Regions from separate parts of the Stenotrophomonas sp. 21LCFQ19 genome, predicted to be linked through region 1. Evidence: predicted binding sites of a transcription regulator. Region 1 holds the regulator's gene; each other region holds the start of a gene.
The links. The regulator FliA, encoded in region 1, starts transcription of late flagellar genes. The targets are predictions, from matches to a motif close to TAAAGTTTNNCNNNCNNNGGCCGATAA.

Region 1 (11,608 bases):
GGCCATGGAAGAACCCTCCTTCCATGCCATGCAATGTCCGAGAACGAACAGGCCGGGGAAAAAACCGAACTCCCCACCGAAAAACGCCTGCGCGAGGCCCGCGAGCAAGGCAATATCCCGCGCTCGCGCGAGCTGGCGACCGCCGCGGTGTTCGTCGCCGCCGTGCTGGCGCTGTACGCCATGGCCGGCTCGATGGGCAATTCCGCCCGGCAGTGGATGAAGGCCGCGTTGTCGCCTGAGGTCGGGCTGCTCAATACCCCGAACGCCCTGTTCGGCCACGCTGGCTGGATGTTGCTCAAGCTGATGCTGGCCTTCAGCCCCCTGCTCCTGGTGTGCCTGGCGGCCGGCATGATTGCCCCGGCCTTGATGGGCGGGCTGCAGTTCTCCAACAAAGCGCTGATGCCCGATCTCAAGCGCATGAACCCGTTGACCGGGATGAAGCGTCTGGTCGGCGCCGAAGCATTGGCCGAACTGGTCAAATCAATGCTGCGCGTGGCCTTCGTCGGCACGGCCGCCGGCCTGTGCATCTGGCAAGGTGCCGACGGCCTCCGCGGGCTGCTGCACCTGCCACTGGAGAGCGCCGTTGGCCGCGGCCTGGGCTTCACCCTCAAGCTGCTGCTGGCCACCGCAGGTGCCATGGCCCTGCTCGCCGCCATCGACGCGCCCTACCAGAAGTGGAACTGGCTGCGGAAGCTGAAGATGACCCGCGAGGAGCTGCGCCGTGAGATGAAGGAAAGCGAGGGCAGCCCCGAGGTCAAGGGCCGCATCCGGCAGATGCAGATGCAGCTGTCACAGCGACGGATGATGGAAGCCGTGCCCACCGCCGACGTGGTGCTGGTCAACCCCACCCACTATGCGGTCGCCCTGAAATACGAGAGCGGACGCATGGGCGCCCCCACCGTGGTCGCCCGTGGCGTCGACGAACTGGCCCTGCGCATCCGCCAGGTAGCCGACGGCAACAAGGTCGCCGTCGTCTCGTCACCGCCTTTGGCACGCGCCTTGTATCGGGAAAGCCAACTCGGCAAGGAAATCCCCGTGAGACTGTATTCGGCTGTTGCCCTGGTCCTGTCCTACGTCTACCAGCTGCGCCAATGGCGCACGGGCCCGATGCCGCAGATGGCACCCATCGATATTGACGAGTTCGGCAAGGGAGGCACCCGATGAACGCCCAGACCTCGGGTTTCTCCGCACGCCGCGTCCTGGACATGCTGCGCCACGGGCTTGGCGCGCCATTGATCGTGCTGGCCCTGCTGGCAATGGTGGTGGTGCCGCTGGCCCCGACGGTGCTGGATGCCCTGTTCACCCTGAACATCGCCATCTCCATGCTGGTGCTGCTGGCCGTCGTGTACGTGAAGCGACCGCTGGACTTCACCATCTTCCCGATCGTGCTGCTGGTCACCACCATGCTGCGGCTGGCACTGAACGTGGCCTCCACCCGCGTCATCCTGCTCAATGGCCAGGACGGCCACGAAGCCGCCGGCAAGGTGATCGCCGCCTTCGGTGAATTCGTCATCGGCGGCAACTACGCCGTCGGCATCGTGGTGTTCGCGATCCTGACCATCATCAACTTCGTGGTCATCACCAAGGGTGCCGGACGCGTGTCGGAAGTGACCGCGCGCTTCATCCTGGACGCCATGCCCGGCAAGCAGATGGCGATCGACGCCGACCTCAACGCCGGTTTGCTGACGCGCGAGGAAGCCAAGGTCCGCCGTGAAGAAGTCCGCGAGGAAGCCGATTTCTACGGCGCAATGGACGGCGCCAGCAAATTCATCCGCGGCGACGCCATCGCCGGCATCCTGATCCTTTTCATCAACATGCTCGGCGGCCTGGCCGTGGGTGTACTGCAGCACGGCATGCCGTTCGGCGACGCAGCGGCCACCTATACGCTGCTGTCGATCGGTGACGGCCTGGTGGCCCAGCTGCCGGCATTGCTGGTTTCCAGCGCCGTGGCCATGCTGGTCACCCGCGCCTCGCGCTCGCAGGACATGAGCGAAGCGATGATGGGCCAGGTGTTCGGCCAGTACCGTGCATTGGCCATCACCGCCGGCATCATCGGCCTGGTCGGCCTGGTACCGGGCATGCCGAACCTGGCCTTCCTCAGCCTGGCCGCCATCCTTGGCTTCATCGCCTGGAAATTGTGGAAACGCGAGACCAGCGCTGCCGCCAAGACCTCCGCCAACGACACCAGCACCAACGAAGGTGGCTTGAACGCCCTCGGCCAGCCGCAACCCGCCCCAACCGCTGAATTGACCTGGGACGAGTTGCGCCCGGTCGATCCACTGGGCCTGGAAGTCGGCTACCGGCTGATTCCGCTGGTCGACAAGGCCCAGGGCGGCGAGTTGATGACACGCATCAAGGGCGTGCGCCGCAAACTCACCCAGGACCTGGGTTTCCTGATTCCGCCGGTCCATATCCGCGACAACCTGGAGCTGCCGGCCACCCATTACCGCCTGCTGATCCACGGCGTGCCGGTCAGCACCGCCGACATCCATCCGGACCGCGAGCTGGCGTTGGACCCGGGCAGCGCCATGGGCACGCTGGAAGGAATTGCCGGCAAGGACCCGGCGTTCGGCCTGGACGCCACCTGGATCCAACCGCATCAGCGCGCCCATGCCGAGTCGCTGGGTTACACCGTGGTCGATCCCGCCACCGTGGTCGCCACCCACCTGTCGCACCTGATCCGCGAGCACGCGCCGGAACTGCTCGGCCATGAAGAAGTCCAGCAGCTGCTGGCGACCCTGGCCAAGAGCGCGCCCAAGCTGGCCGAAGACCTCTCGCCCAAGGCGCTGCCGCTGTCCACCGTGGCCCGGGTGCTGCAGAACCTGCTGATCGAGCGCATCCCGATCCGCCAGCTGCGCAAGATCGCCGAAGCGCTGGTCGAAGCCGCACCGGTCACCCAGGACCCCGCTGCGCTTACCGCCTCGGTACGCGGTGCGCTGGGCCGCTTCATCGTGCAGGAAATCGCCGGCTCCTCGCCGGAGCTGCCGGTGTTCACCCTCAACCCGCAATTGGAACGCGTCTTGCAGGAGTCAACACAAGGTAATGGCGCCGCACTGGAACCTGGTCTCGCCGAACGCCTCCACCAAAGCCTTGCCGACTGCGTCGGCAAGCAGGAGGCCCGCAACGAGCCGGCTGTAGTGCTGGTACCGGCCCCGGTCCGCGCCGCGCTGGCGCGCCTGGTCCGCCACAGCGTTCCCTCGCTGTCGGTCCTGGCCTACAGCGAAGTGCCGGAAGACAAACGCCTGAAGCTGGTCGGCACGATCAGCTGAGGCAGCCCGAAAACCGACACCGTCAGCAATGCCGGTGACGGAAACCAGACACCTGCTGCACCGCACCCATTCCGCAAGAAGGAGCCCGCCACGCCATGTTCGACATCGCCAACGCCACTCCTTCGCCGCAGCCTCACTCCCGGTACCAAAGCATGAAGATCAAACGTTTCGTCGCCGCTGACATGCGCACCGCCATGAACCTCGTGCGCAAGGAACACGGCCCCGATGCCGTGATCCTGTCCAACCGGCGGATCGAGGAAGGTGTGGAGATCGTGGCTGCCGCGCACTACGACGAGACCGCGGTGAAGCAGGCGCTGGAAGCCAGCCGCCCGGCCCCGCCGGCACCGGCCAAGCCGCGCAGCGCCGCCGAAGCCATCATGGCCGCGATGACCCGCCGCAAGGCACCGGAACCGGAACCGGTCACCGCCACCACCTCGGCCGTCGCCGCCCTGGCACGTTCGGCGGTTGGCGCCACCGGTCGCTCCATCGACAACAGCATCGAGCTGGCACCGGGCAGCCGCTTCGCCGGCCTGCTCAAGTCGGCCGAGGTTGAACCAGTCGCTCCCCGCGCGCCGGCCCCGCAGACCTTGTTTGCCACCCAGCCGGCCAGCGCCGACGAACTGCCGATCGTGCCGGCGTTCCGTCCGGCCGGCAGCGCCGCTGCGGTCGCGCCGCTTGCAACCGTACCCGCTGTCACCCAGCAGGCCAGCTTCGCCGACGCCATCGCTGCCGTCACCATCGAGCCACCTGCTTCGATCGAGCGCGCACGCTTCGTCATCGATCCGCCGATGCCGGAGTCGGAGCTGGCCCCACTGCAACCGGCGGCTACCGTGGCAATCCCTGCAATTCCTGCTGCGCCGGTCCTCGCCGTCGCCGCGGTGGCACCTGCAATCGAGCAGGTCGCGCCGATCGCTACACCGATCGCTGCGTTCGCAGCCCCGCAATCGGCTGAAACCCCGGTCGCCGTCGCCATCGAAACCGCCGCTCCAGCAGCGGTCGCCAGCACTGCCCCGGTCAACCCGATCGCCACCAGCCCGGTGATCATCGCCCGCGACGACGAACAGCTCAGCCAGCTGCGCCAGGAAGTGGCCGGCATGCGCCACCTGATCGAGCGCGAGATGAACCGCTTCACCGATGAACGCCTGCGTGGCAGCGCGGTGCGCGCCAATGCGCTGGACCTGATGGACGAATACGGCTTCGACGCCGGCCTGGCCCGCGACGTCGCTACCCAGATCCCGGCCGACATCGATCCCAGCCGCGCCCGCGGCCTGATGCTGGGGCTTATCTCCAAGAAGCTGCCGATCGCCCCGGTCGACCCGATGGAAACCGGCGGCGTGATCGCCCTGGTCGGCCCCACCGGTGCCGGCAAGACCACCACCATCGCCAAGCTGGCCTCGCGTTTCGCCGAAGCCCATGCCGCCCGCGACGTGGCCCTGGTCACCACCGATACCCAGCGCATCGGCGCCCGCGAGCAGCTGTACGGCTTCGGCCGCCAGCTCGGCATCGCCGTGCATGAGGCCAACAGCGGCACCGACCTCAACCAGCTGCTGCAGAAGCTGGCCGACTACAAGCTGGTGCTGATCGACACTGCCGGCCTGGGCCAGCGCGACCGCGCCCTCACCGCCCAGCTGCAGTGGCTGCGCGCCGCCGGCCAGATCCGCACCCTGCTGGTACTGCCCGCCAACACTGCCTTCCAGGACATGGACGAAGTAGTGCGCCGCTTCAGCGCCGCCAACCCGCAGGGCGTGGTGCTGACCAAGCTGGACGAGACCGGCCGCTTCGGTTCTGCCCTGTCGGTGGCGGTCGATCACCGCCTGCCGATCACCTGGGTGACCGACGGCCAGGACGTCCCGGAAGACCTTTATCGGGCCTCTGCCGCAAATCTTGTACTCCGCCTTGAAGATTTGCGCCGCGCGGCCGATATGCCCTGCAACACGGAGTTGAACAATGCAGTCGCGTGAGTACGCCAAGCTGACCAACACCTTCCCGCTGTCGGCAACCCGGCACGAACCCGCCGGCCCGGTACGCACCATCGCGGTCACTGGCGGCAAGGGCGGTGTAGGTAAAACCAATGTCTCGGCCAACCTGGCCGTGGCACTGGCAGGCATGGGCAAACGTACCCTGCTGCTCGACGCCGACCTGGGCCTGGCCAACATCGACGTGGTGCTGGGCCTGCAGCCCAAGCACACCCTGGCCGACCTGGTCGCCGGACGCGCCACGCTGGAAGAAGTCATCATCGAAGGCCCGAACGGCGTGCTGGTGGTGCCGGCCGCCTCCGGTCGCCGGCACATGGCCGAGCTGCAGCCGGCCGAGCACGTTGGCCTGGTCAATGTCTTCTCCGAGCTGGAGCGCGAGCTCGATGTGATGATCATCGACACCGCCGCCGGCATCACCGACAGCGTACTGACCTTCTGCCAGGCCGCCCAGGACACCGTGGTGGTGGTCTGCGACGAGCCGGCCTCGATCACCGATGCCTACGCGCTGATCAAGGTGCTCTCGCGCGAGCGCGGCGTGGATCGCATCCAGGTCGTCGCCAATATGGTCCGCGACCCGAACGAAGGCCGCGCCCTGTACGAAAAGCTGGTGCGGGTCTGCGAGAAGTTCCTGATCGATGTCTCCCTGAACTACCTGGGCTGCGTACCGCAGGACGACTGGCTGCGCCTGTCGGTGCAGCGCCAGCAGCCGGTGGTCAAGCTCTATCCTTCCGCGCCAGCCTCGCTGGCCATCAACGAAATCGCCCGTCGCACCGCGCGCTGGCAAGCCCCAACCGCCCCGCGCGGCGGCGTTGAGTTCTTCCTGGAACGCATCATCCAGCAGAAGGTGAAGGCATGAACAATGCAGCCGCCCAATACCGTGAAGTCCAGCGCAACGCGGCCAATGACTGCATTGCCCGCCACGCCGACCTGGTACGCCGCATCGCCCACCACCTGGCCGCGCGCCTGCCCGCCAGCGTCGAGGTCGATGACCTGATCCAGGCCGGCATGATGGGCCTGATCGAGGCCTCGCGCAGCTATGACGCCGAACAGGGCGCTTCGTTTGAAACCTACGCATCGATCCGCATCCGCGGCTCGATGATCGACGAGATCCGCCGTGGCGACTGGGTGCCGCGCTCGGTGCACCGCCGCGCCCGCGATGCCGCTGCCACCATCCGCCGCCTTGAGCAGAGCAGCGGCCGTGCGGCCAGCGCCAGTGAAGTGGCCGAAGCGATGGAGCTGCCGCTGCCCGAATACATGCGACTGGTTGAAGACGCCTCGCGTGGCCAGGTCTTGAGCCTGGAGTCGCGGATCGAAGACCAGGGCGAGCTGGACACCCCCAGCACCGGCGGCCCCAACCCGCAACAGGTATTGGAGCGCAGCCAGTTCGGCGCCGAGCTCGGCAAGGCCATCGGCCAGTTGCCCGAGCGCGAGCAGCTGGTGCTGTCGCTGTACTACGAGCAGGAATTGAACCTGAAGGAAATCGGCGCGGTATTGGGCGTGAGCGAATCCCGCGTCTGTCAGATCCACGGCCAGGCCACGCTGCGCCTGCGTAGCCGACTGAAGATTTTCGAGGCGGCCGACGCCGGGCTCGAAGAACCATGAAGAGGAAAGTCTTTTGAACAAGAACATGCGCATCCTGATCGTTGACGACTTCTCGACGATGCGCCGCATCGTCAAGAACCTGCTCGGCGATCTGGGCTTCACCAATACCGCCGAAGCCGAGGACGGGCATGCCGCGCTGTCGATGCTGCAGACGCAGTCGTTCGATTTCGTCGTCACCGACTGGAACATGCCGGTGATGACCGGCATCGAGCTGCTCAAGGCGATCCGCAACGATGCCAAGCTCAAGACCTTGCCGGTACTGATGGTTACCGCCGAAGCCAAGCGCGAGCAGATCATCGAGGCCGCCCAGAGCGGCGTGAACGGCTACATCATCAAGCCGTTCACCGCACAGACCCTGGAAGAGAAGCTCGGCAAGATCTTCGAACGCCTGGCAGCGAGCGCCTGATGAACCAGCCCGGGGAAGCATTGAGCGACAAATCGGCCCTGGTGCAGCGCCTGCAGGACGCACTGGCAGCATTGGAAAGTGGCGATGAGGCTGGCTGGCGTCGGGAAATCGACGCACTCGCCGCCCTGCGCACGCAGCCGATGATGTCCGGCCTGGGCAGGCTTGCACGCGAACTGGGCCAGGCGCTGGGCGAACTGCCCAGCGTGCCCAGCGAAGCCGGTGAGCTGGACGACGCCTGCGCGCGCCTGGACCACGTGGTGCAGATGACCGAGCAGGCCACCCATCGCACGCTCGATCTGGCCGAAGAATGCCGCGCGCTGACCGAACGCCTGCGTGCGGACGGGTTGAACGCCGAACAGGGCGAAATCCTCGAACGCATCCGCCACAACCTCACCGAAGTGGCGCTGACCCAGAGCTACCAGGACCTGACCGGGCAGATCATCCGCCGCGTGGTGGGCATCGTCCGTCGCGTGCATGAAGGTTTCGGCGCGCTCGGCCTGCCGCCGCCGGAAGAAGAAGCGCGCAACCAGGGCCTGGCTGGCCCGGCCGTCAATGGCCTGGACCGCCACGCCGTGTCGCAGGTGGACGCAGACGACCTGCTCTCGGACCTGGGGCTGTAACGCATGAGTGCTTTTGCCGACGACATCGCCGCCGACTTCATCATCGAAGCGCAGGAGATCCTGGATCGCCTCGGCGAGCAGCTGGTGACGCTGGAACAGGCACCGCACGACAGCGACCAGCTCAACGCCGTGTTCCGTGGCTTTCATACGCTGAAAGGTGGCGCCGGTTTTCTGGCGATCCATCCGATGGTGGAGCTGTGCCACGCCGCCGAAGAAACCCTGGGCATGGCACGGGCCGGCAAAGCCGAACTGCTGGCACATCACTTCGACGCCGCCCAGCAATCGCTGGATTGGCTGCAGGCCATGCTCGACGCAGTCTCCTCGGGCACCGAACCGGAGCACGCACCTGCTGCGCTGATCGCACAGTTCGATGTTGGCGCCGCCCCCGTGGTCGCAGTCGTGCAAGCGGCCGCTGCGCCTGCCGGTGACAGCGACCTGATCAGCGAAGACGAGTTCGAAGCCCTGCTCAACGAACTGCACGGCAGCGGTACGCCCGGTGCCCAGCCAGTCGCAGCGGCAAAGGCCGGCGATGACCTGATCGACGAAGACGAATTCGAAGCCCTGCTGGACAAGCTGCATGGCGGTGCCGCACCTGGCGCCGTTCCCGTACAGCCCGTTCCCGCCGCGCCAGCCAAGCCCAGGCCAGCCGCGCCCCCGGCCGCAGCCCCCCGCGCTGCCGCCGGCGCCGCCAAACCGGCAGCGGCAAAAGCCGCCGAACCCGAGCACACCGTGCGCGTGGACACCAAGCGGCTGGACGCCATCGTCAACCTGATCGGCGAACTGGTGCTGGCCCGCAACCGGCTCAAGACCTTGCGCATGCGCCTCAAGGACGAAGAGCTCGACCGTGCAGTCTCAACCCTGGACATCGCTACCGCGCGCCTGCAATCGGCGGTGATGCGCACCCGCATGCAACCGGTCGGCAAGGTGTTCTCGCGCTTCCCCAAGGTTGCCCGTGACGTCGCCCGCTCACTGCAGAAGGAAGTCGATCTGGAGCTGATCGGCGCCGATACCGAACTGGACCGCAACCTGGTCGAGGCGCTGGCCGACCCGCTGGTGCACCTGGTGCGCAACGCCATCGATCATGGCGTCGAATCGCCGGAACTGCGCGAAGCCCAAGGCAAGCCGCGCATGGGCCGGGTGCGCCTGTCCGCACAGCAGGAAGGCGACTACGTCAGCATCGAAGTGCAGGACGATGGCGCCGGCATCGACCCGGAACGCCTGCGCGCCAAGGCCCGCGACAAGGGCCTGCTCGACCCGGAAGCCGCCGCCCGCCTGAGCAGCGAAGAGTGCCTGCACCTGGTATTCCTGCCCGGTTTCTCGACCAAGCAGGAAGTCACCGACATCTCCGGCCGCGGCGTCGGCATGGACGTGGTGCAGTCGCGTATCCGCGAGCTCAGCGGCCAGATCCAGATCCAGTCCGAGCTGGGCCGTGGCAGCCGCTTCCTGATCCGCGTACCGCTGACCCTGGCGATCCTGCCGACCCTGCTGGTGCAGGCTGGCGAGGACGTCTATGCCCTGCCCTTGGCCCGCGTGATGGAAGTGCTGCACGCACCGGCCACCTCGCTGGGTTGGTTCGATGGTCGCGCGGTGCTGGATCGCAAGTCCCACACCCTGGCCCTGCTGGACCTGCGCCAATGGCTGGGCATCACCCCGGCACCGTCCTCGCTGCTGACCATCGTCGTGCTGCAGATGGGCGAAGCCCGCTTCGGTCTGGTGGTGGACCAGGTACGCGGCCGCGAGGAAGTGGTGATCAAACCGTTGCCACGCGCACTGCGCGGCCTCAACGGTTATGCCGGCGCCACCTTGATTGGTGATGGCCGCATGGCGCTCATTCTGGATGTGGATGGGTTGCGTGGAGTGCAAAGCTAAGTGATGCAGGCGCAAGCCGTCCGCAAACCCTGCAATCTCGCGATCCCGATAGTCCCCTCTCCCGCAAGCGGGAGAGGGCGCCCCGCGAAGACGGGGCGGGTGAGGGGCGCTTCTAGCTTCTAGCTTCTAGCTTCTAGCTTTTGAAGCCAAGAGCACCCTCACCCCAACCCCTCTCCCGCGCGCGGGAGAGGAGCTCAAGCAACGCCCTGATTCAAGACCGCTACAACGAGGCCGATATACGCACCATGGACCGACTCAGCATCATTGGACTCTTCCTCGCCCTCGCCTCCCTGGTGGGCGGCAGCATCCTCAAGGGCGCCGGCCTGTCCTCGCTGTGGTCACCTGCTGCGTTCGTGATCGTCATCGTCGGCACCCTGGCAGCAATCCTGCTGCACACCTCGCCGGCCGTGTTCAAGCACGCCTTCAAAATCGTGCGCTGGGTGATCCGCCCGCCAGCCAGCGACCGCCGCGCGCTGGTCCAGCAGATCGTCGACTGGAGCAACATCGCCCGCCGCCAGGGCCTGCTCGGCCTGGAGCCGCAGGTCGAGCTGCAGGACGATCCGTTCATCCGCAAAGGCCTGCAGCTGGTGGTCGATGGCGTCGAGCCGGACACCATCCGCCACATGCTGGAAATCGAACTTGGCAGCCAGGAGCAACAGGATCTGGCCGCCACCAAGGTCTTCGAGGGCATGGGCATCTATGCCCCCACCCTGGGCATCATCGGCGCGGTGCTCGGCCTGATCGCGGTGATGAAGAATCTTGCCGACCCGAGCAAGCTCGGCCATGGCATTGCTGCCGCGTTCACTGCCACCATCTATGGCATCGCTTCGGCCAACCTGCTGTTCCTGCCGGTGTCTGCCAAGCTCAAGGGCGTGATCGCCAGCAGCTGCCGTGAGCGTGAAATGATCATCGAAGGCCTGATCGCCATTGCCCAGGGCGAGAACCCGCGCAATATCGAAAACAGCCTCGCTGGCTTCGTGAACTGAGCCATGGCCCGCCGCAAGCACCACGAAGAGCACGCCAACCACGAAGCATGGGCCATCCCCTATGCCGACCTGATGACGCTGCTGCTCGCCTTCTTCGTGGTGATGTACGCCATCTCGTCCTTGAACGAAGGCAAGTACCGGGTCATGGCCGATGCCTTGACCACCGCCTTTGGCGGCGCCCCGCGCACCATCAGCCAGGTGCAGGTAGGCAACAAGCAATTGCAGGGCGGCGGTTATGACTCGCCCTCGGTGATCAGTGCGCCGAGCATGACCGGCGGCGCGCTCGCAGACCCAACCCAGTTGCCGTCGATGGCATCGCATATGCGCATGCCGGTGTCCGCACATAACCAGGAACAGCTGCAGCGCGCCGAGCGCCAGCTCAACCAGATCGCTGACCGCCTGAGCAAATCACTTGCCCCGCTGGTCAAGCAAGGCGTCATCACCGTACGCCGCACCGAACTCTGGATCGAAGTCGAGATCAACAGCGACATCCTGTTCAGCACCGGCTCGGCGGCATTGGATGTCAGCGCTCGCGACACGCTCGGCACCCTGGCCGATGTGCTGCTGGATGCGCCCAACGGCGTGCGCGTCGAAGGCCACACCGACAACCTGCCGATCGCCACCGCGCAGTTCCCATCCAACTGGGAACTGTCGGCCGCACGTGCCGCCAGCGTGGTGCACCTGTTCGCCGACCATGGCGTGCAGCCGCAACGACTGGCGATGGTCGGTTACGGCCAGTTCCGTCCACGCGAAAGCAACGACGCGCCCGAAGGGCGCAACCGCAACCGACGGGTGATGGTGATCATCCTCGCCGATTCGGCAGCGGCGGCCGATCTGCCGGCTGCCGGCAACACCACAGCCAGTACCAGCAGCGATGACG
Region 2 (8,968 bases), on a different contig from region 1:
CAGCTTCGGTTTCAGTTTCAGCGAGTTGATCCACTGCATCTTGCGCGATCTCCGGGAACAGGCCCCGCCATGTCACAGGGGCGGGGTGGCGCGCCGGCGGGACCGGCGCGACGAAAGGCGGATTACTTGATGTTTGCCAGCTTCAGGCCGGCCGGCGACGCCACTTCGATTTCGGCGCGCGACGCATCGCGCTGGATCTTGCCGATCACGCAGACGGTCTTGCCTTCCAGGGTTTCCAGCGGGAAGCCGAACTTGCTGCGGTTGCTGCCGGCGATGCGTGCCGAGAAGGTGTGGCGCGGGAACATGCCGCCCATGTGCAGGAAGGTCGGCTGGCCTTCGGAACCTTCTGCATAGCGGGCCTTTTCAACCTTGCCGCAGACCATGCCGTCCTTGCCGGCAAAGCGTGCTGCGGCTTCCGGCGGGATCATCTCGGCATCGGCGGCGGCGTCGAAGGCGACGGTCGCCAGTACGGTGGCAGCAAACAGCGGAAGTACATGCTTGTACATCGGAAACTCCGGATAGGGATAGAGGGCCAGTCGGGGAGGACAGGCATGCAATCGCTATCGGCCCGCAGACGTGGGGCTTGAATTGCATGCGCGGAACTGTGATCGACTTTGCGAAATGGCTGCTCAGGCTGCTTCTTCGGCGACACTCGGCTGACCAAGATCGGCGGTATCGAGCAGGGTCTCGATATCCAGCAGGATCAGCATGCGATCGTCCTGGGTGCCGATGCCGGAGATGAAGCGGGTATCGACTGCAGCGCCGAATTCCGGGGTCGGGCGGATCTGCTCGGCGTTGAGCGGGATCACGTCGGAAACGCTGTCCACGACGATGCCGACAACGCGGTCTTCGACGTTGAGCACGATCATCACGGTGAAGGCGTCATAGCGTGCTTCGTCCAGACGCAGCTTCAGGCGAAGGTCGATGACCGGCACGATGGTGCCGCGCAGGTTGATGACACCCTTGATGTAGTCGGGGGCATCGGGGACGCGGGTGACGGCGTCATAACCGCGGATTTCCTGCACTTTCAGGATATCCACGCCGTAGTGTTCGTTGCCGAGGGTGAAGCTGAGGTACTCGCCACCGGTGGTATCGGCGGACGTGCTGCGGGAGTCATTCATGGCGGATCCTGGTCCTGGCGGGCTGCCGATGCGATGCGGCTGATGCACCGGTATCGGCGCTGCGGCGGGGGACTTTAGGAGGCCGGCTGGGAATGCCGTGCTGTGATGCGGCGTGGTGTTTGAAATGTGCGCGTCATCATGTTTCGGCGCGCCATTTTTCTGTCGCCCGGGTCTGTCGCGTGGTGCTGCCCGGGACAAGGATCATGCCTGCAGGCGCCGGGTACCTGCTGCGCGGCTTTGGACGTGGCCAGGGCCATCGTCCGGAGTTCAAACCCGGGTGCCCGCTGGAGGGGGTAACTCAATCGCCGTTGCTACGTGCCTTGCGTAGACGATCTATACGGAAGATGTAGCGCTGGATGCTGTTGTCCGCACCGCGTGGCAGGTCATCGAAGCGCAGCCCGATGCGGGTCATCTCCGTGCCATTGGGCTGCTTTTGCTGGCGCAGGTTGCAGACCACCAGCGGGGTTGGGATCGGCGCGCTTTCCGGGATCTCCAGCACGCAGCTATAGCGGCTCTGCAGCTTGAGCAGATTCTGATCGGGTGGCAGCAGCAACGCGATGCCACCCGCGCTGATGTCCAACACCCGCCAGCGGGTGGCTTCACCGCCATCCGGGTCTGGCAGCACGCAATACGGCGAATCGCCGACCGGGGTTTCCAGTCGATAGAACTCACGCCGCTGCAGGTGATAGACCTCCTCCGGCAGGGGGACTTCAAAGGCGACATGGCCGTCGCGCTCGATACGGCGATGACCTTCCAGCTGGAAGCGCACCGTGACCTTGTCGACCTGGCCGAAGCAGAGCAGGTCGCTGGCGGTCTCGACCGAGCGGTTGATCGAGGGCACCGGACTGGCATCGAGCACGAGGCGATGCATGTCCACGTCCAGTACCGCTGATGGGAAGGCCTGGTCACGCCCGTCCGGGTGCACGTTGATCATCGAACGTTGGTCGATCATGGCTTGCAACAGGTGCCGCACCTGATGCGGGTTGCGCACCATGTAGCGGTCGTCGGCATACAGGTTGCCGGCGTGCGGGGAAGGCGTCGGTGCGGGCGATTCTTGGTCGGGCATGGACACGGTTACGGTTGGTCGATGATCGGCGCAGCGCTGATCAATGCGCTACAAAGTGTGATAACGGCCGCCTTTTTAGCATCTTTAGCCGGACTGTTACGAGTTTCTCCATGCGTAGGGGGATCCGCCGACTGTGGCAAGGGGCTTGGCTGTCGGGGCAAGCGTATTGCGGAGAGTCGGAACAACACTGCCATGCCTGCTCGATGGCAGCTGAATACAGGTGTCTTCTTTGCGTGGGATGCGGGAAACATCGATCCAACGGCATGGAGCGCGATGGAGATGGATGCCCAGCGGGAGAGGGGAGGCTGCCCCGGGTGTGACTTGCACCAGGCTATCCGATGCGATGGCTGCGCGCGTCGAGACGACCTTGAGTCACGCTCGCAAGCTGGCCGGTTGCTGCCCCGGGGTCGGGCGTTGGCGACTGCAGTGGCTGCGCCAGCGCTGTGAAGCGACTGGTGTTTTCCGGGCGTGTCAATGCTGAGGCGGATGTCGCGGAGCGCGAGCATGTCGGCGCTCGATGCACGCCGCTTTACCGGGATGACGTTGTGCCGCTTGGGAACTACGGGGGTACAAGGAGCCAGGCGTTGAAATGTCCATGAGCGTTCACTTACCAGGTGCGCAGCGTGAACAACGCATAGCAGAATGCCGGGGCAGCCGACGATGGCGGGCAGGACGGAGAGGTCCTGCCCGCCATTGCCATTGCTGGCTTAGAACTCCTGCCAGTCATCCGTACTGGCAACCGGTGCGCGGCTGGCCGGCTTCGGGATCGCTCGCAGCGCGGGACGAGCACGCGGCGGCGTCGCGTCGGGGCTGGCCGCAACCTTGGCCAAAGAGGCGCTGACCGAGCCGGCCAGACGGAACTGCGCCACTGCATCGGTGAGCTGATGTGCCTGGTTCTCCATGGAACGTGCGGCGGCAGTGGCTTCCTCGACCAGTGCTGCGTTCTGCTGGGTGCTTTCGTCCATCTGCATGACGGTCTGGTTGACCTGGTCGATACCGGTGGACTGCTCCTGCGAGGCTGATGAAATATCAGCCATGATGGTGGTGACACGCTGCACCGAGGCAACGATTTCATCCATGGTGTTGCCAGCGTTGCGTACCAGTTGGGAGCCTTCGGCCACCTTGTCGACCGAGGTGTCGATCAATCCCTTGATCTCCTTGGCTGCCGCCGCCGAACGCTGCGCCAGCGTGCGCACTTCCGAGGCAACTACCGCAAAGCCGCGGCCTTGGTCGCCAGCACGCGCTGCTTCAACCGCAGCATTGAGGGCGAGGATATTGGTCTGGAAGGCAATGCCGTCGATGACGCTGATGATGTCGGCGATTTTCTTCGACGAGGCCTCGATCGCGCTCATGGTGGTCACTACCTGCCCAACCACGCTGCCACCCTGCGCCGCGACCTCGGCCGCACCGCGCGCCAGCTGATCAGCCTGGCGTGCATGCTCGGCATTCTGGCGGACGGTGGAGGTGAGTTCCTCCATGGATGCAGCGGTTTCTTCCAGGTTGGCGGCCTGCTGCTCGGTGCGACGCGAAAGATCATCGTTGCCGGTGGCGATTTCGCTTGCCGACAGGCTGATGCTGCCGCTGGCCGCCTGGATGCGCGAGACGATGTTGGTCAGCTGATCCATGGTGGCGTTGCCATCGTCACGCATGCGGGCGAAAACCCCACGGAAATCACCTTCCATGCGTTGGGTCAGATCGCCTTGGGCAACCGCTTTCAGCAGCTGCGAAAGGTGTCCGAGGTTCTCCTCCGTGGTTTCCATCAACGAGTTGACGCCACCGACCATGTCGCGGAAATCGTGTTCGAACTGGTCTGCATTGCCGCGTTGGCTGAAGTCGCCAGCTGCCGCGGCATTGGCCAGGCGCTTGATCTCGTTGTTGATCGTCGAAAGGCTGGTTTTGGTGCTGTCCATGGCTTGGGTGATGGCGGCTTTCTCGCCCGGCAGACGATCCATGTCCACCGATAGATCGCCGCGGGCGTAATGGCGCATCACCTCGACCACCCGCATCTTGACGCCGATGTGCTGTGCAACGAGTGTGTTGACCTCGCGCACCATGCGCCCGTATTCGCCGGGGAAACGGGATTCGTCGATGCGGAAGCTGATCGCCCCCTGGTCGTGTTCGCGCGCCATCTCGATCTGCGCACCGATAACGGCCTTCAACTGGTTCTGCACGCGCTGCATGGACGCAAGCAGGGCGCCGACCTCGTCCTTGCGGCTGCCGTCGATGGTGCCGTCAAGGCGGCCATTGGCGACATCGTCCGCGGCGCGTAGTGCATCGTTCACCGGGCGCACGATGGCGCGCACGATCACCACGCCCAAGGCGATGGACAACAGGCCGAGCAGCAGCATGCAGACGATGATGGCGGTGGTGCTGCGGGTCTGCGCGGTCTTGGCTGCGGCGACTTCCTTGTCCAGTACCGAGGCAACGTGAACGCTGAGCTTCTCCACCGCGTCAAACAGGTCGCGGCGGCTGACACGCGACTGATCGTTGGATATGGTCTGGGCCAGTTCGGATTGACCCTCGCTGATGGCCTTCTCCATCAAGGCGTGCGCGCTGAAGTAGGCGTCCAGGGTCTTGCCCAGTTCGCCGTAAAGCGCCTGCTGGCTGCTGTCGGCCGGCAGTGCTTCGTACTGCTTGCGGTGCTCGGCCAGTTTCTGCCGCTGTTCGATGATGCGCTGGTTGTACTCGGCGACAAATGCCGGCTCGTCCAGATGGGAGAGCTGGGACAACTCGGCGATGCGGATCTCGGCCAGATCCGCACGCATGCGCTCCAGATACTGCACGGCCGGCATGTAGCGTGCGCTGACCTGGTCGAGCTGGGCGGTGGCCTGATGCAGGCGCTGTACGGCAAAGCCGCCCATGGCCAGGGTGGTGAGGGTGGTCAGGGTGAAAGCAACTGCGAGTTTTCTGGCGATGCTGAGGTTGCGAAAGAACTCCATCTCTAACTCTCCGGATCGACTGCAGATTTGGACGCTGTGGAGGGGTCTCATCCAACCCTGGATTGCACAGCGTAGTGTCCACGCCGCAAGCCTATGCGGGTGTTGTCATAGCCGATAACGGCGTTTTCTTACTGTGCTGTAGGGGGTTCTACGTCCGGAATTCTGAAGGATTCAGCACAATTAGCTGAGTGCGCATCACAAGTCTTAGCCGTTCAAGGACATCAGGATCTTTTAGTGATGCGCCGCTTGGAATGAATGTGCGCCCATTCACCATTTCATATTATTTCACCAGCTCTCTTACGATCATTCGCAGGTGACGGTTTTCAGCGTATTGCTCAAGCCGGTGAATCGCGGAAACAAAAAAGCCCCCGGCATTGGCGGCCGGGGGCTTTGTGTAACGGCGGAGCGGTCAGAATTCCTGCCAGTTCGCCTCATCCAGCTTGCGCGCTGCCTGGCCGCTGCGGTTGCTGACGGCAAGCGGGCGCGGACGGTGTTGCGGATGCTGTGTGACGACTGCGACCGGCGCCTTGTTCGCTGACTTGTTGCCGCTATCCACAGCAGTTCGGAACACCGCCACCGCCTCGGTCAGCTGGTTGGCCTGGTCTTCCATCGAGCGTGCGGCGGCGGTGGCTTCTTCCACCAGCGCGGCGTTCTGCTGGGTGGTTTCGTCCATCTGCATGACGGTCTGGTTGACCTGGTCGATGCCGGCGCTCTGTTCCTGCGAAGCCGCCGAGATCTCGGCCATGATGTCGGTCACGCGCTGCACCGAGGTGACGATCTCGTCCATGGTGGTACCGGCCTGCTGCACCAGCGCCGAGCCTTCGCCGACCTTGCCGACCGAGTCGTCGATCAGGCCCTTGATCTCCTTGGCCGCAGCGGCGGAGCGCTGGGCGAGGGTGCGCACTTCGGAGGCGACCACGGCGAACCCGCGGCCCTGTTCGCCGGCACGCGCGGCTTCCACCGCGGCGTTGAGCGCCAGGATATTGGTCTGGAAGGCGATGCCGTCGATGACGCTGATGATGTCGGCGATCTTCTTCGACGAGGCTTCAATCGCGCTCATGGTGGTGACGACCTGGCCAACCACGGTGCCGCCCTGGCTGGCGACGCCATGCGCGCCGATGGCGAGCTGGTTGGCCTGGCGCGCGTGTTCTGCGTTCTGGCGCACGGTGGAGGTCAGTTCCTCCATCGAGGCCGCGGTTTCTTCCAGGTTGGCAGCCTGCTGCTCGGTGCGGCGCGACAGGTCGCTGTTGCCGGTGGCGATTTCGCTGGCGGCCAGGTTGATGCTGGAGGCCGCGTGCTGGATGCGGCCGATGATGTCGGTCAGCTGTTCAACGGTGGCATTGGCATCGTCGCGCATGTTGGCGAACACGCCGTGGAAATCGCCCTGCATCTTCGCGGTCAGGTCGCCGCGGGCGATGGCCTGCAGCAGCTGCGACAGCTCGGACAGGTTGCCGTCGGTGGTTTCCATCAGCTGGTTGAGGCTGCTGACCATGTCGCGGAAATCATGCTGGTAGGCAGTGGCATCGCCGCGCACCGAGAAGTCGCCCTGTGCGGCGGCACCGGCCAGGCGCTTGATCTCATTGTTGATCGCCGACAGGCTGGCCTTGACCGCATCCACGGTCTCGGTGATGACGGCCTTCTCGCCGGGCAGGCGCTCGATATCAACGGACAGATCGCCATTGGCATAGCGCTTGATGATCTCCAGTGCGGACAGCAGCATCTGGATGTGCGAAGCGACCAGCGCGTTGCTTTCCTTGACCATCACGCCGTAGTCGCCGGGGAAGGCGGTCTCGTCCATGCGGTGGCTGATCACGCCGGCATCATGCTGTTTTGCCATTTCCCGCTGAGCGCCAATCACCGACTGCAGCTGCGACTGCATGCGCTGCATCGAGGTGAGCAGGGCGCCAAGCTCATCGTCACGTTGCACGCTCACAGCATTGTCGAGCTTGCCGGCAGCGATGTTGTCGGACAGCTTGACCGCCTCGTTCAAGGGTTTGAAAACGAACCTGCGCAGCAGCAGGAACAGTGCGCCGCACAGCAGCAGCGCGGCAACGATGCCGACCACGATGATCGTCCACAGCAGCGTACGTGCCTGTTCCATCAGCAGGGCGCGCGGCACCACGACGCCGAAGGCGAAGCTCTGCTCGGCATCGCCGATCTTCAGCGGAACATAGGTTTCCACCACGTCTTCGTCGAGGACCGGATCACGGCGCTGCTCGAAGGTGATCTTGTTGCTGGCGGTGTTGGCCAGCAGCGCACGGGTGTCGGCATCATCGGCCTTGCTGCCGACCTTGGCCGGATCACGGTCGGCGATGATGGTGCCCGCCGGCGACAGCAGGCGGACGTAGCCTTCCTGCATCGGGCGCATCTTGGACAGGCGGTCCTGCAGCGACTGCAGGGCGAAATCCACCGTGACGACGCCCAGGAACTGGCCGTCCTGCACGATCGGGGTCGCCAGCGTGGTCATCAGGATCTTCTTGCCGCCGATCTCATAGCTGTACGGTTCCAGCACCGATGGCTTCTTGGTCGCGGCCGGCTGCAGGTACCAGTCGCCGTCGCCGGGTACGTCATAGCCACGCAGCGGTTCCTGCACCGGTGCGCCACCCTGCCAGGCCCAGTAACTCATGAAACGGCCGCTGGCGTCATGGCCGTCGGCGTCGACATGGTTGGCATCGTCTCCGTCGAAGGCCTGCGGCTCCCACAAGGTGCCCACACCCACCCACTGCGGATTGTCCAGGGCTTGGGATTGCATCACCTGGGCAGCGCTCACGCGGCTGAAGCCGCCTTGCTGGCGAAGTGCAAGGAAGCTGCGCGACAAGGTGTCGTTGGCTTCAAAGCCGTGGCCGAGTTCGGTGGAGATGCGTTGCGCCTCGAGCTGGGCGATGTTCTCAAGGCTTACCCGCGAGGCTGACAGCAGTGCGTCGCTGCTGCGCAGGTAGATGAACAGTGCGGTGAGGCCAAATGCGACGGTCGCGACCAATGCCGTTCCCAGCATCAAGCGCATTGCAATACTGCGGGTAAGGAAACTCGTGGGCAAAGACATGGGTTACTGCTGGCCTGGTGTGTTGGGATTTCTCAGTACATCGGCATCTGGAGGCGGAGCTGGAGCGTTTTGTTGCACTGAATTGACGACGCCCCTATTCAGGGGCGTCGTTCATACATGTGCAGCTGGCGATCAGAATTCCTGCCAGTCACCGTCGTTGTCGACGCGCACGGCGGCATTGCCGCGTTGCGCCGGGGCGACTGCACGCAGACGACGGGCCGGGGTGGGTGCGGCGGGGGTAAACGCAGCTTTGGCCTGCTGGGGCTGCACCACAACGGCTTGCGCTGCACCGGTGCGGAATACTGCTACTGCCTCGGTCAGCTGGTTGGCCTGGTCTTCCATCGAGCGTGCGGCGGCGGTGGCTTCTTCCACCAGCGCGGCGTTCTGCTGGGTGGTTTCGTCCATCTGCATGACGGTCTGGTTGACCTGGTCGATGCCGGCGCTCTGTTCCTGCGAAGCCGCCGAGATCTCGGCCATGATGTCGGTCACGCGCTGCACCGAGGTGACGATCTCGTCCATGGTGGTACCGGCCTGCTGCACCAGCGCCGAGCCTTCGCCGACCTTGCCGACCGAGTCGTCGATCAGGCCCTTGATCTCCTTGGCCGCAGCGGCGGAGCGCTGGGCGAGGGTGCGCACTTCGGAGGCGACCACGGCGAACCCGCGGCCCTGTTCGCCGGCACGCGCGGCTTCCACCGCGGCGTTGAGCGCCAGGATATTGGTCTGGAAGGCGATGCCGTCGATGACGCTGATGATGTCGGCGATCTTCTTCGACGAGGCTTCAATCGCGCTCATGGTGGTG
Region 3 (11,608 bases), on a different contig from region 1:
CTTATTGAGAAACGGCTTGGCTCCGGGCCACTGTTGGTTCGACCTTGACCGGAATTCGGTGATCAATCGCAGTACAGCACATCTTCCAACGCGATTTGGAATTTCTGTTGGTCAAACGATGGGTAAGAACGATTGCTAGCGATGTCTTGAACAGTCGCGCGCCTGCTGCTCCCCGCACCGCTGGTTACGATCTGCTTTGAAGCATATGGGACAGCTGCGTATGTAGTGAAGCGAGTGGCCTTGATCGATGCATCCATAGCCACGCCTGTGTTTGATGAAAGAGTGATCGCTCTGGCTGGCTGCCGGGGGCGATGGGGAGCGGCAACCAGCACGCTGTCCGGTATCTACTTGGTGTTGCTGGGGTTTGCAGCGTAGAGGAGTTGATTCATTGAAATGGTCAATCATGGCGCCACTCCGCGTTGCGGTGTTGGACGACCACTACTTGATTCAGATGGCTTTGGAACTGCGGTTGTCGCGCGAAGCGGACATGAAAGTTGTTGGTGTATATGCAAACAGTCGGGATCTGCTTGCTTCGTTGAGCGAGACTCCGGCGGATCTGCTGGTGCTGGACTATGCGCTGGGTGCAAGTGAGCTTGATGGCCTGCATCTGATCGGATTGATTCGCCGCAGATTTCCAACGATCTGCATCCTCATTTCGTCCTCGACGGAGACGCCATCCGTGGTGAATCTATCGCTCAGTGTTGGAGCGAATGGATTCTTTGGAAAGTCGGAGAGCGCGGAGCTTCTGGTTGAGGCCATTCGCAAGGTGGCCGCTGGTGAGACCTATGTTTCGCCCGGCTTGGCCTATCGCCTCGGGCGGCAGCCGCTGTCTGCGGGGCGCCCCTCACCTGATGTCAAAGGCGCGCAGCGCCTGTTGAATGATCCATCGCTCTCGCCAAAAGAACGGGAAGTATTGCGCTGTTGCCTGGATGGGATGTCGGTTTCACAGATATCACGAAAGTTCATGCGCAGCATGAAGACCATCAGTGGGCAGAAACAGGCCGCGTTTCGAAAACTTGGGGTCCGCACTGATGCAGAGCTTTTCAAGCTCCAACATAGCCTCGCCTCCGGTTGATTGGATGTTGAGTATTGCAGCCAAGTCGCACATGGTGTCGGACCGAGCATTCATCCGCGCGGGATTGCTTCTTGTAGCACTGCTATCGCTTTTGGCAGGTTCCGCCAAGGCCACCGAAGTGGCCAGAGAGATTTCGCTATTGGCGCGTGCCAGTGCTTCAAATACTGAACTTGAATTTCGAAACGGGGATGAGGATTGGCTGCGGGCCAAGGGCGTGCTGGTCCTTGGGGTTGCCTCGCCAAGCTTCATTCCGCTCGAAATTTTCTCCGGCAATGATCGTTTTGAAGGAGTCACTGCCGATGCTTTCGGTGCGATTGGCGAAATGCTTGGCGTAGAGCTTCGGGTCATTCGCTTCCCCGACAGGTCGGCTGCTTTGCGTGCCTTGGAGCAGGGTGCCGTCGATATGGTTGGCAGCGCCAACAGCTACGAATTGACGGGGCATCCGATACGCTTGACTGAGCGCTATGCTGAAGATACACCGGTGATCTACATGCGCAAGTCAGAGCGCCGACGCATGCCTCCGGCGCTCGCGGGTATGCGCATCGCTGTGGCGGAGGACTATCTTCCGCAAGCCGCGATTCGGCATCTGTATCCAGATGCCGTCATCTCCAGCTATCGCTCGCGCGAGCAGGCACTGGCGTCGCTGGCCTTTGGTAGCGCGGATCTCTATCTTGGGGACATGGTTTCCAGTAACTATCTGGTTAATCTTAGTTACTTCAATCATGTGCGCACGATGGTGGTCCCGCGCATGGATACGGACGGTTTTGCGTTCGCAGTGCGTGAGGATGCTGCGACATTGGAGCGTGTTGTCAATCTTGCGCTGGCCGAACTTCAGAAGACCAATGGCAATGAGATTCTGAAGCGCTGGTCCGGCGGTGGCGGCATCGTGCAGTCAGCGCGTATCGAACTCAGTGCGGTAGAGCAGCGCTGGATAGACGAGAATCCGGTGGTTCGATTCGTCGCCAGCAACGACACGGCTCCGCTTTCCTACTTTGATACCGACGGTCGTTTCAGTGGTTTGAGCGCCGACATCATGCGCGTGATAGCGCAGCGCACCGGTGTGGAGTTCGAGCCGGTTCGGGTGTCCCGGCTTGATCAGCAGATGGCTGCGCTGGAGGCTGGAACAGCGGACGTGACCATGTTGGTGCCGACTGCGTCGCGTGCACAACGATTCAGTTTCTCTCGTCCGTTCGTACAGACCTCATTTGGCATAGTCACGCGTGAAGGAAACGGGAGCCCGGTTTCGCTTGGTGATCTTCGCGGAATGCGCATTGCATTGCCGGCCCGTCATGCATTGAGGGAAATGCTGTTGCCGGCATCGGACTATCAGTTTGTTGAGACCGATACACTGGCGGCAGCCATGGGACTGGTGAATGACGGCAAGGCGGATGCCACCATTGCGTTTCTGCCGATGGCGCTCTACTACACATCCGTGCTTCATGACGGAAAGCTGCGCGTATCAGACGTGGTGGAGGACACGCCGGCGCGACTGGCCATCGCCACGCGTAAGGATCTGCCTGAACTGGCCAGTATCATCGACAAGGCGGTGATGCAGATTCCGCCAGATGAAGTGGACATTTTCCAAAGCCGTTGGCGGCCACGTCCGGACGTCTCACCGGCAACGTGGACGGATTTCCGCTCCTTGATCTACAAGGTAACGGCAGGAATGTTGCTGCTTGTGCTTGTATCGTTGATATGGAATGTACATATCCGCTCGCAGTACCGCCGCCGACAGGTAGCTGAGGACGCGCTGGGTGAACAGTTGAATTTCATGCGTTCGTTGATCAATGGAACGCCGCACCCCATCTATGTCCGCGACGAGCAGGGCAGGTTGGTTACCTGCAACACCAACTACCTTGACATGCTCGCGGTGACCGAGACGAAAGTGCTCGGTAAGACCTCGATGGAAGGTGCCAAGCTCGATCCGCTGGAAGCACAGAGTTTCCACGAGGACTATCTATGGGTGATGGCCAACGGCAAACCGCTTGAAGTGGACCGCACGCTGCACCTGCCCGGGCGGGTTCTGAGTATCTACCACTGGATCTATCCGTACTTCGATTCGCAGGGGCAGGCCAAAGGCGTGGTCTGTGGGTGGATCGATGTGAGCGACCGTCTGCATCTGATGGAAGAGCTGCGCCGTGCGCTTGCCGCCGCTGATCAGTCGAGCCGGGCCAAGACCACCTTCCTGGCGACCATGAGCCACGAGATCCGCACTCCCATGAGTGCAATCATCGGCATGCTTGAGCTTGCGCAGAAGCACGCTGATCAGGGGCGTCTTGATAGGCAGGCCATCGCGGTTGCATATGACTCGGCGCATGGCCTGTTGGAGTTGATCGGCGACATCCTGGATGTGGTCCGCATTGAATCAGGCCATGTCAGCCTGAGCCCGAAGCACGCCAATCTGCGTGAGATGATCGAATCTGTGGCGCGGGTGTTCAAAGGCCTGGCAAGGCAGAAGGCCCTGCACCTGATACTGGAGCTTGACCCCAGTGTGGACTGCGACGTGTCCATCGATCCGATGCGCTTCAAGCAGGTGCTGTCCAACCTCGTCGGCAACGCCATCAAGTTTACTGATCGTGGCCAGGTAACTATTCGCGTGAGAACGGTTTCGGTGGCAGAGGCGCAGCTGCGTCTGCAACTGGAGGTAGCTGATACCGGTATAGGTATCGCCGATGCGGATATCGCGCGTCTGTTTGATCCGTTCGCACAGGCCGACCACGGCCACAGTACGCGCGGTGGAACCGGTCTGGGTTTGCCGATCTGCAGGTTTCTTTGCGAGTTGATGGGGGGCGACATCTCCATCCGGAGCTCGTTGGGCGAAGGGACGACGGTGATGCTGAACTTGCCGTTGGAGGTTTTGCCTGCAATCTCGGCCGGGGTGGATAGTGTGCCGACGTTAGATGCCACGCATCCAAGTCTGAAGGTGCTTGTGGTAGACGATCACTCGGCCAACCGTAGCTTGCTTACCCAGCAATTGGAGTTTCTTGGGCAAAGCGTACGCAGCGCAGCTGATGGACGTGAAGGTCTGGACTGCTGGTTGCAGGGAGGCGTTGACGTTGTCGTTACCGATTGCAATATGCCGGTAATGAATGGGCATGAGATGGCCCGGGCAATTCGACGCCATGAAAAAAGCCGTGGTCAGCCGCCGTGCGTGATCATCGGCTTTACTGCCAATGCGCAGCCCGAGGAGCGGGCAAAGTGCATTGCGTCGGGCATGGATGATTGCCTCTTCAAACCGGTGAGTCTGAGCACACTCTCCAGCATGCTGGTTGCACTGGGTGATGTGACGGGCGCGAGCCCAACGCAGGTGCGTCAACGGCAGATCAACGACATCGCCTCGACACTGTGGGAACTGACCGGTGGTGACACCGCGATGACACGTAGCCTGGTCGCTGAGGCACATGGCAGCTTCGTCCGTGACCTGGCCGAACTGGAGGCATTGCTGCCGGAGTTTGAGCCGCGTGCAATGTCCAATCTTGCCCATCGCATCAACGGTGGGGTGCGCCTGTTGCAGGTTTCGCACCTGATGGACATCTGCGAGCGCATTGAGCTTCTTTGCGATCGGCCTGAAGTGGAACTCGACGAAATCACTGCAAACGCGCAGTTCATTGCCAGTGAGTTGCCCGCCATCATCGCAGTGCTTGCGGCCATGTGTGCGGCGGACCCATAGCCTCATTCGCCGGTCGGGCAGTTTGGCCCGCAGCGTCAGCCGCGGGCGATGCCAAGAATCCGCTCGGCGATCCGGTCCAGCGGCAGCACTTCATCGGTGGCACCCAGGCGCACTGCGCTACCTGGCATGCCCCATACGACCGAACTTGCTTCGTCCTGGGCCAATGTGGTCGCACCGGCCTGTTTCATCTCCAGCAGGCCGCGTGCACCGTCCTCGCCCATGCCGGTCAGGATCACCCCAACCGCATTGGCGCCGGCATTCTGTGCGACCGAGCGGAACAGCACATCGACCGCGGGCTTGTGCAGGTTGACCGGTACGCCGTCGTCAACCCGGCAACGCCAGCGCGCACCATCGCGGATCACCCGTAAGTGGCGACCGCCGGCGGGCAGGTAGGCATGGCCGGGCAGAATGGCTTCACCATCGCTGGCCTCGCGTACCGACATTGCCGAGTGACGATCCAGACGCTCGGCAAAGGCGGTGCTGAAGCTGGCAGGGAGGTGCTGGGTCATCACAATGGCGGGCGCATCGGCTGGCATCATTTCCAGCACCACGCGCAGGGCTTCAGTGCCGCCGGCGGAAGCGCCGATGGCGATCAGGCGATCCGTGGTGCGGAAACCGAGACTGCTGGCGCTGGCCGGCCGCTGCGGCAGCCGACGTGGACCGCCAGCGATGGCGCGTACCCGCGAACGCGCGGCCATCTTCACCTTGCTGCGGATCTCCTCCGCGTATGCGTCCAGCCCGCGTGCGACGTCGAGCTTGGGCTTGGCGACGAAATCCACCGCGCCCAACGACAAGGCCTGCAGGGTGGTATCGGCGCCGCGCTCGGTCAGTGACGACACCATGACCACGGGCATCGGGTGCAGGCGCATCAGGTTCTCGAGGAAGGCCAAGCCGTCCATGCGCGGCATCTCGACGTCCAGGGTCAGCACATCGGGGTTGAGCCGTTTGATTTTCTCGCGAGCCAGCAGCGGATCGGCGGCAGTACCTACAACTTCGATGGCCGGGTCCGCGGCGAGAATTTCGGTCAGCACCTGGCGAACCAGTGCCGAATCGTCGACGATCAAGACCCGGCAGGGTGCCTGCAGGTTCATTCAAACAACTCCACGCCACCACTGACCGGGGTGTGCGACAGACGGGCGCGAACGGCGGTTTCGGTGGCGACCACTTCGGCATCGTGGGCATGCGGCAAGCGCTGCACCACTACGCGGCCGGTGATCGGGAAGAACCAGATCTTGCGCGGATGAATGCCGCATAGATCTTCAGCAACAATCGGGATGTGCTCGGCACGCAGGTACTGGCGCACGAACTCGGCGTTGCGGGTGCCCACCGGATTGCTGGTGAAGCCCTTGAGCACGTTGGCGCCGCCAAACACCTTGGCTTCCAGTCGCTTGCGATGGGCACCACGCTTGAGCAGGTCGTTGATCAGCAGTTCCATGGCGTAGCTGCCGTAGCGCGCGGGCGCGCCGTCGCCGATATTGCCTTCGGGCAGCAGGAAGTGATTCATGCCGCCGATGCCCAGGATGGGGTCGCGGATGCAGGCAGCAACACAGGAGCCCAGGATGGTGGTCAACGCGGTGTCGTCATCCACCACCAGGTACTGGGTTGGCAACAGCTTGGCGGCAATCGTCTGGAAACGGGTGTCGCGGTAACGCATCACCTCATCGGGATGTTGCTGGGGATTTTTCATGCGCCGTTCCTGCGGCTGCGGCGGTACAACGTGCGGCCACAGGGCTGGATGACATCAGCCGCATGCAGGTAGTTCTCCGAGTGGCCGGTATAGAGCAGGCTGTCATCGTCCATGTGCTGTACCAGCCGCGACAGGATGCCGCGCTGGGTGGGCTTGTCGAAGTAGATCATCACATTGCGGCAGAACAGCGCATCGAATGGGCCGCCAACGTCGTAGCGGTTGGCCAGAAGATTGAGCGGACGGAACTCGATGAGTGCGCGCAGTGCCGGTACGACCCGGCACTTGCCTTCATTGGGACCACTGCCACGCTGGAAGTAGCGGCGCTTCATGGCGGGGTCCAGGCCCGCGATGCGGTCCATTGCGTAGACGCCCTGGCTGGCCGTGGCCAGGACCTGGGTGTCGACGTCAGTGGCGATGATGCGCACAGGCGGCGTCATCGACGAGAACGCCTCACAGGCCGTGATCGCCATGGAGTAGGGCTCTTCGCCAGTGGAGGCAGCGCACGACCACAGTTTCAGCGGCGCGCGAGGCGCACGCGCCTGCAATTCCTCGCGCAGCTTGTCGAAATGATGCGGCTCGCGGAAGAACGAGGTCAGGTTGGTGGTGAGCGCATTGGTGAATGCCTGCCATTCCTCGCCGCCGTGCTGCTCCAGCTGGTCCAGGTAATCCTTGAACGAGCGCAGGCCCAGGTTGCGCAGCCGCCGCGACAAGCGGCCATAGACCATGTCGCGCTTGGCCGGCGCCAGTGCGATGCCCGCACGCGCGTGGATCAGCTCGCAGACGCGGCGGAAGTCACGGTCGTTGAACTCGAAGTCGCGCTCGTTGCTGTCCATATCGATCATGGGGTTTGTGTGCTCAGCTGGCCAACGCCAGCGCTTGTGACGGGTTTGCCGCAGCAGGCTTGGCACTCAGCTGGAACACCGCCACAGCCTCGTCAAGCAACGTGGCCTGTTCTTCCATCGCGCGCGCAGCGGCGGTGGCTTCCTCGACCAGGGCAGCATTCTGTTGGGTGGTTTCGTCCATCTGCATGACGGTCTGGTTGACCTGCTCGATGCCAGCAGTCTGCTCCTGCGAAGCTGCGGATATCTCGGCCATAATGTCGGTGACGCGCTGTACCGCGGTGACGATTTCGCCCATCGTCGAACCGGCTTGCTGCACCAGCTGCGAGCCTTCGTCGACGCGCTCGACGGAGTCCTCGATCAACGTCTTGATTTCCTTGGCTGCGCCTGCCGAACGTTGGGCGAGGGTGCGGACTTCGGCAGCAACCACCGCAAAGCCGCGGCCCTGTTCACCGGCACGCGCGGCTTCGACTGCAGCGTTCAGCGCCAGGATGTTGGTCTGGAAGGCGATGCCATCGATCACGCTGATGATGTCGGCGATGCGGCGCGAAGACTGCTGGATCTGACCCATGGTGGTCACCACTTCGTCGACCACCAGGCCACCGCGGGAGGCAACTCCGGCGGCACCGATCGCCAGCTGGTTGGCCTGTCGCGCGGATTCTGCATTCTGGCGCACGGTGGAGGTCAGTTCCTCCATCGAGGCCGCGGTCTCCTCAAGGTTGGCAGCCTGCATCTCGGTGCGGCGCGAGAGATCGGCGTTGCCGGTGGCAATCTCGCCTGCGGCCAGATTGATGCTGTCAGCCGACTGCTGGATGCCCGAAACAATGCCTGCAAGCTGGGTGACGGTGCTGTTGGCATCTTCGCGCATGCTGGCGAAGACGCCCTGGGCGTCGCCGCTCAGCTTGACGGTGAGGTCGCCTTCGGCCAGTGCCTGCAACAGGCGTGATACTTCGCCCAGGTTGTCGTCGCTGACCTGCATCATGGTGTTCAGTGAACGGACCATCGCATGGAAGTCGTGTTCGAAGCGACCCTCATCGCCGCGCTGGCTGAAATCGCCGGCGGCTGCTGCGCTACCCAGACGCTTGATCTCGCTGTTGATGGCGGCGAGGTTGCGCTTGATTGCGGCCATGGTGTCGGTGATGACGCGCTTGTCGCCCGGCAGTACCGGCATGTCCTGGCTGAGGTCACCAACAGCGTATCGCTGTGCCAAGGCGATGACCTGCATTTTCACATCGATGTGATTGCTGACCAGGACGTTGGTTTCTTCCACCATTACCCCGTAGTCGCCGGGGAAGCTGCTGGAATCGATCCGATAGCGGATCATGCCGGCATCGTGCTGGCGCGCCATCTCCGCCTGCGCGCCGATCACTGCGCGCAGCTGGTCCTGCATGTGCGACATGCTGCTGAGCAGCTGGCCGGTCTCGTCCTTGCTGGGCGCAGCGATGCGGTTGTCCATGCGGCCGTTGGCAATGGCGGTGGCAACGGCGGTTGCGTTGCGCAATGGCAGCACGATGCGGTTGCCAATGATCCAGCTCAGTGCCAGGACCAGCAGTACCAGCACACCGCCGGCCACCGTCATGATTGCAGTGAATTTCAGGGCCTGGGCCTGCAGGTCGTCCATGTAGACGCCGCTCGAGACCACCCAGTTCCAGGGGGTATACATCCCGGCATAGGCAAGCTTGCCGACCACGCCATCCTTGCCGGGCTTCGCCCAGCTGTAGGCCACGTAGCCGCCGCCCTTGCGTGCAGCCTCGACCTGGTCGTAGTACACACGCACGCCATCCTCGCCACGGAAGTCCTTCATGTCCTTGCCAACCAGATCGGCACGGAACGGATGCATCAACAGCACATAGTCGTTGCTGTAGATGTTGAAGTAATTGACGTCGCCATCGGAACGCATTTTCTGCAGTGCAGCCATCGCGTACTTCTGGGCATCCTGTAGCGGCATCGCGCCGGTTTCGGCTTCCTTGGCGTAGTGGTCCAGCACGCCATAGCTCATCTCCACCTGGGCGCGAAGTGCTTGCTTGCGGGTCTCGTACAGGTCCAGGTACTGCATGCGCGCCGCGATGACCGACAGGGCGATGACGCCAATGACGATCAGCGCGGTCAACAGGTTCAGCTTGCGCCTGACCGAGATATTGGAGATGTAGTTGTTCCAGAGCGAAGAGATGGTCATCGAATCCGCTGGTTACCTTGCGGTATCAGCGCTGCGTGAAGGGATAACGGGTTATCGGCCGCGCAGGGCGCGAGTTGAGCGGCAAGGCGCGAGCGTCTTGCAGAAGCAGTGGATTCGTTCACGTATGCGAAGAAGGGGCGTGTTGCCGTGTCATTCGGTTGTGGGAGCGGCGTAAGCCGCGAAGCTATTGGTGCTCACAGTCGTCGGCGGTGCCTCAACCGACGGTAGGTCAGCTTCGCGGCTTACGCCGCTCCCACAAACAAAGAAATCCGATGCCAGGGACTGGCATCGGATTTCGGGTCACTCACTTGCTCAGGTTGATGGCGTTGCCGTCGAAAACCGAGAAACGTGCTGCTTAGAACTCCTGCCAATCCGAGTCGGCCAGTTCAGCTACGGCGGTGCGTGCGGCCGCGGCGCGACGACGCGGTGCCGGTGCTGCTGCCTGGACGGCAGGGCGGGGCGCCGGTTCACGCACGTAAGCCGGGTTGTCGGTGACTGCAACGCCTTCTTCCAGCTGGAACACGGACACCACGTTTGCCAGATGTGCAGCCTGCTCTTCCATCGAGCGGGCGGACGCGGTGGCTTCCTCCACCAGCGCAGCGTTCTGCTGGGTGGTTTCATCCATCTGCACAATGGTCTGGTTGACCTGTTCGATGCCGGCGGACTGCTCCTGCGAGGCAGCGGAGATCTCTGCCATGATGTCGGTCACGCGTTGCACCGAGGCGACAATCTCGCCCATGGTGGTACCGGCCTTGCGGACCAGGGCCGAGCCGTCGGCGACCTTGCCGACCGAGTCGTCGATCAGGCCCTTGATTTCCTTGGCTGCACCCGCCGAACGCTGTGCAAGCGTACGCACTTCCGAGGCGACGACGGCAAAGCCGCGGCCCTGTTCGCCGGCGCGTGCGGCTTCCACCGCTGCATTCAAGGCCAGGATGTTGGTCTGGAAGGCGATGCCGTCGATGACCGAGATGATCTCGGCGATCTTGCGCGAGGACTGCTCGATCTGGGTCATGGTGGTCACCACCTGGCTGACCACTTCGCCGCCCTGCGAGGCTACCGAGGCCGCGCCGATGGCGAGCTGGTTGGCCTGGCGTGCCGACTCGGCGTTCTGGCGTACGGTGGAGGTCAGTTCCTCCATCGACGCAGCCGTTTCTTCGAGGTTGGCGGCCTGCTGCTCGGTACGGCGCGACAGATCGTTGTTGCCTGCGGCAATCTCGGTGGCAGCCGAGTTGATCGACACCGAGGACTGCTTGATGCGGCCGACGATGCCGGTCAGCTGCTCGGCGGTGGCGTTGGCATCGTCACGCATGGTGGCGAATACGCCCTGGTATTCGCCGTGCATGCGCACGGTCAGGTCGCCGCGGGACAGGCCCGACAGCAGTGCGGAAATCTGCTCCAGGCTGCTGGCATTGGCGTCGAGCAGGCCGTTGATCTGGCTGGCCAGCTGCAGGAAGAAGCCGTCCTTGTCGGCGGTTTCGATCCGACCGCTGAGGTCGCCCGCGGCGGCAGCCTCGATGATGCGCGCAACTTCCTTCTCGACCTGGGCCTCGGTGCTGCGGTCGCGCCACTCAACGACGTGGCCAACGGCGACATTGTTGTCGTCGCGGATAACCGAGATGGTCTGTGCGAACTCGGCATCCCCAAAGCGCATCTCGCGCTTGAACACGCCGGTCTTGTCGAGTGCTTCCAGTACCTTGCCGTCCACTTCGCCACGATGCTCAAGCACGGTAACCGGCTGGCCGATCAGCGCCTTGCTGGCGTCGAAGTGACTGAGTGCGCCGGTGATCTGCTCGTGGTGTTCATTGAGCTTGTCGAGCAGGGCGCGGTTGGCGTAGACGATTTCCAGATCGCTATTGGTCAGGAACACGCCGGTAGACGAGTAATCCAGTGCGGTGCGGATGCGCAGGTTCTCGTTGGCAACGACCTGGTCACGCTCGATGCGTTCGCGCAGGTCACGCTGCATACGTTGCATGGCGCGCAGCAGGTCGCCAACTTCGTCGGCGCGCGACACGTCGATGGAGCCGTCCAGCTTGCCGCTTGCGACTTCGGTTGCAACGTCAACGGCACCGCGCATTGCCTTGACCAGCGAGGCGGCGAACAACCAGATCAGTGCCAGGCCGGCGGCACCGCCGACCACTACGGCGACGATGATGAGCAGGGC

Region 2: a site for FliA is predicted at 1,172-1,198, ahead of AC13FW_RS04075 (chemotaxis protein CheW). Genes of this name have one in related genera too.
Region 3: a site for FliA is predicted at 9,499-9,525, ahead of AC13FW_RS04060 (methyl-accepting chemotaxis protein). Genes of this name have one in related genera too.

Annotation. Positions count from the first base shown of each region.
Region 1 is NZ_JBSPUF010000006.1:6,972-18,579, reverse strand. Features, by position in the region: gene flhB (flagellar biosynthesis protein FlhB) at 34-1,164, shown strand; gene flhA (flagellar biosynthesis protein FlhA) at 1,161-3,269, shown strand; gene flhF (flagellar biosynthesis GTPase FlhF) at 3,422-5,230, shown strand; gene AC13FW_RS08230 (MinD/ParA family ATP-binding protein) at 5,217-6,101, shown strand; gene AC13FW_RS08225 (RNA polymerase sigma factor FliA) at 6,098-6,847, shown strand; gene cheY (chemotaxis response regulator CheY) at 6,861-7,253, shown strand; gene AC13FW_RS08215 (protein phosphatase CheZ) at 7,253-7,873, shown strand; gene AC13FW_RS08210 (chemotaxis protein CheA) at 7,877-9,742, shown strand; gene AC13FW_RS08205 (flagellar motor protein) at 9,988-10,728, shown strand; gene motD (flagellar motor protein MotD) at 10,732-11,608, shown strand, end outside.
Region 2 is NZ_JBSPUF010000002.1:432,296-441,263, forward strand. Features, by position in the region: gene AC13FW_RS04065 (methyl-accepting chemotaxis protein) at 1-39, opposite strand, end outside; gene AC13FW_RS04070 (hypothetical protein) at 123-506, opposite strand; gene AC13FW_RS04075 (chemotaxis protein CheW) at 630-1,121, opposite strand; gene AC13FW_RS04080 (flagellar brake protein) at 1,420-2,187, opposite strand; gene AC13FW_RS04085 (methyl-accepting chemotaxis protein) at 2,895-5,126, opposite strand; gene AC13FW_RS04090 (methyl-accepting chemotaxis protein) at 5,536-8,169, opposite strand; partial or broken gene AC13FW_RS04095 (methyl-accepting chemotaxis protein) at 8,302-8,968, opposite strand, start outside.
Region 3 is NZ_JBSPUF010000002.1:420,160-431,767, forward strand. Features, by position in the region: gene AC13FW_RS04035 (response regulator) at 389-1,075, shown strand; gene AC13FW_RS04040 (transporter substrate-binding domain-containing protein) at 1,080-4,745, shown strand; gene AC13FW_RS04045 (protein-glutamate methylesterase/protein-glutamine glutaminase) at 4,781-5,836, opposite strand; gene cheD (chemoreceptor glutamine deamidase CheD) at 5,833-6,432, opposite strand; gene AC13FW_RS04055 (CheR family methyltransferase) at 6,429-7,274, opposite strand; gene AC13FW_RS04060 (methyl-accepting chemotaxis protein) at 7,288-9,447, opposite strand; gene AC13FW_RS04065 (methyl-accepting chemotaxis protein) at 9,803-11,608, opposite strand, start outside.